One region of the Rhizobium sp. 10N414 genome, then DNA from elsewhere that is predicted to be linked to it. Evidence: riboswitches for the same ligand, from Rfam matches in the RefSeq annotation. Region 1 holds a riboswitch; the other holds the start of a gene.
The links. Region 1 has a riboswitch for cobalamin ahead of cobU (bifunctional adenosylcobinamide kinase/adenosylcobinamide-phosphate guanylyltransferase). Riboswitches for the same ligand answer to the same signal wherever they lie in the genome.
Positions count from the first base shown of each region.

Region 2: it holds a riboswitch for cobalamin, as region 1 does, so the genes downstream of both, bluB (5,6-dimethylbenzimidazole synthase) here and cobU (bifunctional adenosylcobinamide kinase/adenosylcobinamide-phosphate guanylyltransferase) in region 1, are expected to answer to the same signal.

Region 1 covers NZ_JBFTIN010000032.1:49,872-54,056, reverse strand. The annotation lists gene cobN (cobaltochelatase subunit CobN) at 1-978, opposite strand, end outside; gene cobW (cobalamin biosynthesis protein CobW) at 989-2,038, opposite strand; gene cobU (bifunctional adenosylcobinamide kinase/adenosylcobinamide-phosphate guanylyltransferase) at 2,044-2,568, opposite strand; cobalamin riboswitch at 2,698-3,094, opposite strand; gene AC1DE4_RS23780 (chloride channel protein) at 3,342-4,185, shown strand, end outside.
Region 2 covers NZ_JBFTIN010000003.1:3,149-7,333, forward strand. The annotation lists gene AC1DE4_RS05030 (LTA synthase family protein) at 1-541, opposite strand, end outside; gene AC1DE4_RS05035 (TolB family protein) at 758-1,591, shown strand; cobalamin riboswitch at 1,618-1,799, shown strand; gene bluB (5,6-dimethylbenzimidazole synthase) at 1,840-2,529, shown strand; gene AC1DE4_RS05045 (DUF2865 domain-containing protein) at 2,536-3,621, opposite strand; gene AC1DE4_RS05050 (NADP-dependent malic enzyme) at 3,744-4,185, opposite strand, start outside.

The DNA of each region.
Region 1 (4,185 bases):
AACATTCATTCCAAGGTCGCGTGCGGAGAGCCCCTGCGAGGAAGCGGCCCACGCTTGGCGCGACGACGCCGAAAAGATCGCCTGAAGCACCACCGCGTCGTTCGCCTCGAGCACGGTCTGCTCGCGATCCGCACCAGGCGCAGACACGGCAAAGCCTGTCGTATTGATCACCACCTCGGGCTTGATGGCGTTAAAAACACTTTCGAGAATGCCCTTCGAGACAGGATCCTTGAGGCTGTAAGCAAACACCGGCAGCGGCCGGATGCCTTCAGCCAGCAGCGTATCGATCAAGGCTTCGACAGGCTTGGTCTCTCCGCTTTGCACGAGCGCGCGATAGAAGCTGACCGCGACCACAGGCGTTTGTGACACTCCCTGTACGAAGCGCACCCGTTCGTCGCACGCCGACCTCCACTCGTCGACGCCGACGACGCCCTTGCCCGGCCACCAGATCCCAGCCTTCATCAGCGGCGATGCCGCTTCCGGCTTTTCAGTTCCCGAGAGCATCGCACCGGCATAGTCCAGAAACGCCCGCGAATTGGCATCGCCGCCTTCGATGAGATAGGCCCAAAGGGCGTTCAGGTCTTCAAGCGGTACATTCGAAAATGGTGTCAACCCCGCATCGGACTTCGAATCTCCGGGCAGCACGGCGATGAACGCGCCAGATCGAGCTGCCGCCGTATGGAGCGCCTCCAGCGCATAGTGGAAGTAGCTGGCGCCACCCAGCGCCCTCACGACGATTAGCTTGGAGTGGCGGGCCGTCCGCTCGATATAGGCATTGACCGACATTGGATGCTTCAGGCTCATCAGGCTTGCCAGCCGCAGCGAGAAGCCGGCCGACGGTTCGTCATAAGCGGCGGCTATCGCGGCAAGCTCGGTATCGGCAGCCGACAGGAACAGGACATCGCCGGGCGATTGACCGAGATCGATCGCCTCCTCGGCGTCACTGATTGTTCCCTGCTGTGCCAGAAGCAGATGCATCGGTCTTGCCTTATGCCAGCGCTTCGATCGCCTTGCGCACCGCCGCTTCGTCCATCTCGTGCAAGCCGATGACGACAAGACGGGTGCCGCGTGCTTCGCCCGGCGACCAGGCGCGATCGAAATAGTGGTCGATCCGGCTGCCGACCGCCTGCAACTGCAGGCGCATCGGCTTGCCGGGAACATCGATGAAGCCCTTGAGCCGCAGCACGTCATGTTCCCCGATGATGCCCCTCAGCGCATCCACGAAGGCTGCCGGATCGGCAACAGGACCAAGCTCGACCACGAAGCTGTCGAACTCGTCATGATCGTGCGGCACGCCGTCCTCGTGTTCGAGTTCATGGTGGGACTTGCGATTGACCACATCGTCTTCCGTACCGACGCCGAGCCCGAGCAGCACGCTTGCCGGAACCTCGCCATTGCGCGCCTCGATCATGACAGGCTTGCGAGCGATACGGGAAGCAACCTCATCGCGCACGCGACCAAGGCCGGCGGTGTCGAGAAGGTCGGTCTTGTTGAGTACGATCAGATCGGCGCAGGTCAGCTGGTCCTCGAAAAGCTCCTCGATCGGGCTCTCATGGTCGAGCGACTCGTCTTCGACCCGACGAGCCTCGACGGCATCGTGATCGTCCGCGAAGCGGCCCGCGGCAACGGCGGCGCTGTCGACAACGGTAACGACGCCATCGACGGTGACCTGCGTGCGGATATCAGGCCAGTTGAACGCCGCAACGAGCGGCTGCGGCAGCGCGAGACCGGATGTTTCAATAACGATATGGTCGGGGCGCTGTTCGCGCTCCAGAAGCTTGGTCATCGTCGGAATGAAGTCGTCGGCAACCGTGCAGCAGATGCAGCCATTAGTGAGCTCGATGATGTCATCCTCGGTGCAGTTCTCCGCGCCGCAGCCCTTGAGCACGTCGCCGTCGACGCCGAGATCGCCGAATTCGTTGATGATAAGCGCGATCTTCTTACCGTTGGCATTGGAGAGCAGATTGCGGATCATCGTCGTCTTGCCGGCGCCGAGGAAACCCGTGATCACGGTCGCCGGAATTTTCTGCTGGTTCATGAAATTCAACCCTTCATCTTCAACGGCAGTCCAGCCGCGATAAAATACACATCCACGGCCTCGGCCGCGATCATTTGATGCAGACGGCCGGCATGGTCCCGAAACTCCCGCGCCATGCGGTTTTCCGGCACGATACCGAGACCGACCTCATTGGAAACGATGACGAGACGGGCTCGTGCCGTCGGCAGATACGCCACAAGCGAGGCAAATTCCGCCCCTATGTCGCGGTCTTCCATCATCAGATTGGTGATCCAAAGCGTCAGGCAATCCACCAAAACTGCCCGCTTCTCGCCATCGATCGCCCGCAGGCAGCCGACAAGATCCAGCGGCTCTTCATGGGTATGCCAGAGATCGCCGCGATCGGCTTTGTGCTTGTCGATCCGGGCGCGCATCTCGTTGTCCCAAGCCCGACCGGTCGCCACGTAATGGTGCTCCAGGCCGCTCGAGACGACCAGTTGCTCGGCAAAACGCGATTTGCCCGAGCGCGCGCCGCCCAGGATGAAAGTCGCGCCTGATGATATCGGGCTCATGGAAAACGCTGACCGATCTTCGGAAGCCTTCCGCGAGAGACCGGAACGACTGCGGAGCGCAGCCGGCAAATCTGTCTTTCAGCCATGACAACCTCCGTGCTGGCAGCGGGCATCACCCAGGAATGGGCTTTTCGCCCGGCACAGTTGGCAGGTCTCCTGGCTCGCGGGTCTTGGCCGCGATCGGGGCAAACCGGAAACCGGTCGCCCCAGATCGTGCCAGCGGATCTTCCTCGCCTTCCCGGCTGCATTTCATGAAAAGGCGGACGATTCGTAGACGTAAGAGGCGTCCTGCCCCGGTTGATCATGATGCACTGCCAGTGACTTTTCCGTCGCCACTTTCGCACAGCCCGCCTGCACCCTTGCAGGCTGTCAGCCACGCGAAACCAACGCCGGACGGAAAACCCTGACCGCTCTACAGTCGCGGGGTCGGCTCTGATGACGGTGCCCGAATTGGGTCCACCGCTTCACATTCCCTTTTCATCCGCACCGATTCAACCGGTCCGGAACCATCCGTTATGGCGTCATCGTTAGGCAAGGCCACTCCTGAAGTCAATCAAAAGCCGTCGCTCCTAAGATTGCCGTCATCGCCGCGAAACGCTGTCAAGTCGACCTACTCTACAAGATTTATCGTCTTTTATCAGTGGCTTACGTCATAAATAATTATTGTCCGCGCCGGTCTTTTGCCGCAATTGCATCGCAAGCGGGTCGCGCCACTGATTTGCCCCTCCCTTCCTCGCACTTGAACGCGCCTGCGCCCGCCTAGTTTTCCTGCCATGCTCCTCAAAATCGATATTCGCCGCTTCGGTCCGTTTCATACCCTTCTCGATATCGGGCGGATGCGCGCCCTGCTGCGCCGCAGCGAGATGGGGATGGTCATCGCCGGCGCGATCGTCGGTGTCATATCGGGTTTGGCGGTGACCGGTATGGGTCTCATTTCCCGCGAAATGCACAGCCTGATCTTCGGAATCAGCGACGTCGAGAGACTGAGTTCGTCGCAGATCGACAACAAGCTGCTGTTGCTGACGGCGCCGGTCTGCGGCGGCATTCTCCTGGGTCTGTTGCTGTTCGTGCTTGCCAAGACCCGCAAGAAGCCGATGGTGGATCCGATCGAGGCGAACGCACTGCATGGCGGTCGGCTATCTCTCACCGATAGCATTCTGGTCGCAGTCCAAAATCTTATTTCTAATGGTTTCGGGGCCTCCGTCGGCCTGGAAGCCGGTTACACGCAGCTGGCGGCCGGACTGGCCTCGAAGCTCGGGCTGAAGCTGCAGCTTCGCCGCTCGGACCTGCGCGTTCTCGTTGGGTGCGGCGCAGCGGGTGCGATTGCCGCTGCCTTCAATGCCCCGCTGACCGGCGCATTCTACGCCTTCGAGCTCATCATCGGCTCGTACACCATCGTCTCGCTAACGCCGGTTGTGGTTTCTGCGCTGGTTTCGACGCTGGTGGCTCGGCTGCTCGGTGGCAGCGATTTCCTGATCGACGTTGGCGAATTCGGTACGGTCATGCCGGCTGATTACGTCCCGGCTCTCCTGCTCGGCGCATTCTGTGCGGGTGTCGGTATCATGATCATGCAGGGCGTTGCCTGGATCGAGGAATTGGCTCGCCGGAGTTCGATCG
Region 2 (4,185 bases), on a different contig from region 1:
GAGAGGCCCTTGGGAGCTTTGGGAAGTTGCGCCAGGCGAAGCGCCAGAGGAAGACAATCGCGGTAACGGACAAGACGATGCCGACAAGCATCGCAACGGCCGTCCAGGGGCGGTCGCGCACCATCACAGGGAGCAGTTCCATGATCTGCCGCCCGAAAAGGACGTCCGATGGATAAAGCGGGTCCGAAAGGTAGTGCTGCTTCTGGTTGGATACGATGGCGGGGACGATCACAAGCGGAAGAACGATCAGCGCCGAAATGAACCGCCGGCCCAGGACTGCATCGAGCGACAGCATCAGGACAGTCAACATCACAACCGTCGTCATCCCCGGACGCACAGGCGATGTCAGGAATTCGCGGACGTCGGCCAACCCATCGCGGGCAATGATCTCGACAGTGGCGGTGGCAAGGAGCGCAAGCAGGGCACAAAAAGCAACGCTGAGTGCGGTGCGTAGGGCGGGCGACCGAGCGCTTCCCCCGAAATCGGTGGAAAGCGACGCAAAACGCGCTGCCGCTGCAGACCTCATTACCAACGCGATCAACTGGAAAACTCCGACGTCATAAAAGCTTCGTCGAACTGTCACATCTTTGTCATGAATGCTAGATGAACCGTTAGGTTTCCTGCATTTGTGATCGGTGGATAAACGCCCATCACGCAGGAACTACCTCCAGAGCAGATTCTCGGTCAGGCGCATTTGCTTGTGCTGAGTGGCGAGCCGTCGTAGGTCTGGCGGATTCGATGCTTAGGAGGATTCAGATTGCGCAGTTCCGTTGAGATCTACAGCATCAGGACAGGCGAGGCGCGCGTCGTCTGGCAAACCACGCAACTCGTTGAGGCGCCGAACTTTTCGCCGGATGGGACCTATCTGCTGTTGAACGGCGACGGACTCCTCTACCGTCTCGCACTTGATGGTTCGAGCAAGGTCGGCAAGGTCGATACCGGCTTTGCGACGACCTGCAACAACGACCACGGCATTTCGCCCGATGGCCGCCAGATCGTCATCTCCGACAAAACCGAGTTCGGGAAGTCGACGATTTATGTGCTGCCGGCCGAAGGTGGTACGCCGCGGCTGGTGACGCAAAATCGGCCATCCTATTGGCACGGCTGGTCGCCCGACGGGAAGCAACTCGCCTATTGTGGCATCCGCAACGATTTGTTCGATATCTACACGATCTCCGTTGACGGCGGCGAAGAAAAGCGGCTGACCCACGGCGAGGGACGCAATGACGGGCCGGACTATTCCGCCGACGGTCAATGGATCTACTTCAATTCTAGCCGCACCGGCCTCATGCAAATCTGGCGAATCCATCCCGATGGGACCGGTCTCGAGCAGGTCACCAGTGACAACTATGGGAACTGGTTTGCCCATCCGTCGCCCAACAACGACAAGGTTCTGATCCTTTCTTACGATCCTGATGTGTTCGACCATCCACGCGATCTCGATGTTCGCCTGCGGCTGATGGACATGGACGGCGGAAACCTGACGATGCTCTTCGATCTCTTCGGCGGGCAGGGAACGATCAACGTGCCCAACTGGTCGCCGTCAGGTGATGAGTTCGCCTATGTGCGCTACTTTCCCGTCTCGGATTAAGGGATTGCGTCGGCCAGGGTTTATGGGCATAGACGCGTCCGTCGGGTGCCCGCCGCGGGCGGGAGAATCGGGAATTCGGTGAAAGACCGAAACGTGCCCAACGCTGTAAGGCTGACGGCTGCCGCAAAGAGCCACTGGTCCAGTACCGGGAAGGCGCGGCAGTCGGATGACGCCAAGTCAGAAGACCGGCCCGACACCATAGACTGACCCGCGTGGACGGCGGGCGGTTGTGTTGTTGGGGATTGACGATGCGACCAGACCATTCAGGCTCCCTGTCGGGAGCCGCAGCCTTTTCGACCGAGGAACGCGACGCCGTCTACAGGGCGATTTCGACGCGACGCGACGTGCGTTCCGAGTTTCTCCCGGATGCCATTCCGGACGACGTCGTCAAAAGGCTTCTGACGGCCGCGCATCACGCGCCGTCCGTTGGGTTCATGCAGCCCTGGAATTTTATCCTGGTGCGCGATGACAAGGTGAAGGAGGCCGCGTGGCAGGCCTTCAATCGCGCCAACCGCGAGGCCGGCGAGATGTTTGAAGGCGGGCGGCAACAGCTCTATCGCTCGCTGAAGCTTGAGGGCATCCGAACCGCACCGCTCAGCATCTGCGTGACCTGCGATCCGGACCGCTGCGGCGATGTCGTTCTTGGCAGGACGCACAATCGGCGGATGGATTCCTACTCCACGGTCTGCGCCGTGCAGAATCTGTGGCTCGCCGCCCGCGCCGAAGGCGTGGGGGTCGGCTGGGTGAGTATCTTTCACGAGTCCGATATCAAGGACATCCTCGGTGTTCCTGATCGGGTCGAGATCGTTGCCTGGCTCTGCGTCGGCTATGTCGACCGGCTCTATGACCAGCCGGAACTCGCCGTCAAAGGATGGCGCCAGCGATTGCTGCTGGATGAACTGGTGTTTACGGATCGCTGGGACAATCCAGCGGACTGAGGGCGGCTATTGCTGCTGCGGCTGAGGGCCCGGCTTTGCCGGATGCTTGAGGTCGATTGTGCCTTGGTCGCCGGCCAAGAACTGCGGACCGATCTGGCGCACCTTGTTGGTCGCCGGATCATATGGCCTGTCCGGCACCTGAGGCTGCGGTGCAGCCGGGGCGGCGACCTTGCTCGCTGGCTCGGGCTTCTTGGTTTCGATCGTGGTGATCGATCCTTGTTGCGGCGGTTCGCTGATCGATTGGCTTTTTCGCATCCGCTCATAGTAGGCGTTGAGGTCGCAGCTGCAGGATGATTTTTCGCCGGGTTTGCGGTTCTTGTAGGCGAAAGCGTTCGGCATTGCGCTGTAAGGAGCGCCCGTCGCCGCCGATATCATCTGTGAAGTCTCAGTGCTGGAGACGTCATGATAAAAGAGCTCGGTGTCGATGCCGGGACACATCTTCGAGCAGGTGTCGGCATCGCGGGCGAAGTCCTGCGAGGTTGCATTCGAGCTTAACGGAAAAAAGCCACCGTCGCAGGTGCGCACACAGACGGTATTGAGATGAGAGGGCGTCGACATGCCGGGGAGACCGTATCGGCGCTGGCCGGGATCGCCACCCGGCGGTACGAAGGTGTCGTTTCGCAGCGCCTGATCTTCAATGCTTGGAGGCGGTGCATATCCATCGCCGCTGTCGGCGGGCCACTGTTCCTCGTTGCAGCCATTGTCATCGAGCGCCGCAAGAAGCTCGTTTCGCGTGCGGACATCCTCGCTTTGGCCACGCAGCTCGTCGCGCCGCTGCTGCAGATAACGGATGTTGTCGACCATTTTGCTCTCCGCGCGCTCAAGCTCCCCGCAATAGCCGTCATCGTCGCCGATCACGACCATGCTGCCGCTTGTGCAGCCGTTCTGACGGAGATCGCTACGGACTTTGCGAAGCTCAAGGTTCTGTTCGGCGATGGCGCTGGCGAATTTGCGCACCTCGGGTGTGCTGCCGATGATTTGCGGCAGATCCGCAAGGCGGGCACGCAGGTCTCCGCAGATCGCCGGCACCTGGGCATGGGCCGGGCCGATCAACACAAGTGCGGCTGCGAATGACAGAATCCAGCGGTTCAAGGCATCGTCCCATCGGTGAGCAGGTCGTAAGGCGCGGCGTCCCGCCGCGCCTCCATTGCTAGCCCGTTTGTCTTAACAGGCTGCAGTCGGAATCTTAGCGCATTTTCTCGATCGGCCGCAAATCACGCCGGCTGTGAAGCCTCGACGACGGCGAGGGCAGCCATGTTGACGACACCGCGGGAGGTCACCGAGGGCGCCAGGATGTGCGCCGGCAGCGCAGCGCCCAGCAGGATCGGCCCTACATGCAAGCCGTCGATCATCGATTTCACGACGCCGAGGGTGATATTCGCCGAATCCAGGTTCGGGAAGACCAGCAGGTTCGCTTCGTCATGCAGGGTCGTGTCGGGCATGACGCGCTTGCGCAGGGCGTCGGAGATCGCGCTCTCGCCATGCATCTCGCCGTCGACTTCAAGCTCCGGGGCTGCTTCGCGAACGAGCTTGAGAGCAGCACGCATCTTCGTCGCGCTCTCGGATTCACGCGAGCCGAAATTCGAGTGGGAAACGAGGGCCACGCGCGGCGTAATGCCGAAGCGCTTGATTTCCTCGGCGGCGAGAACCGCGGAC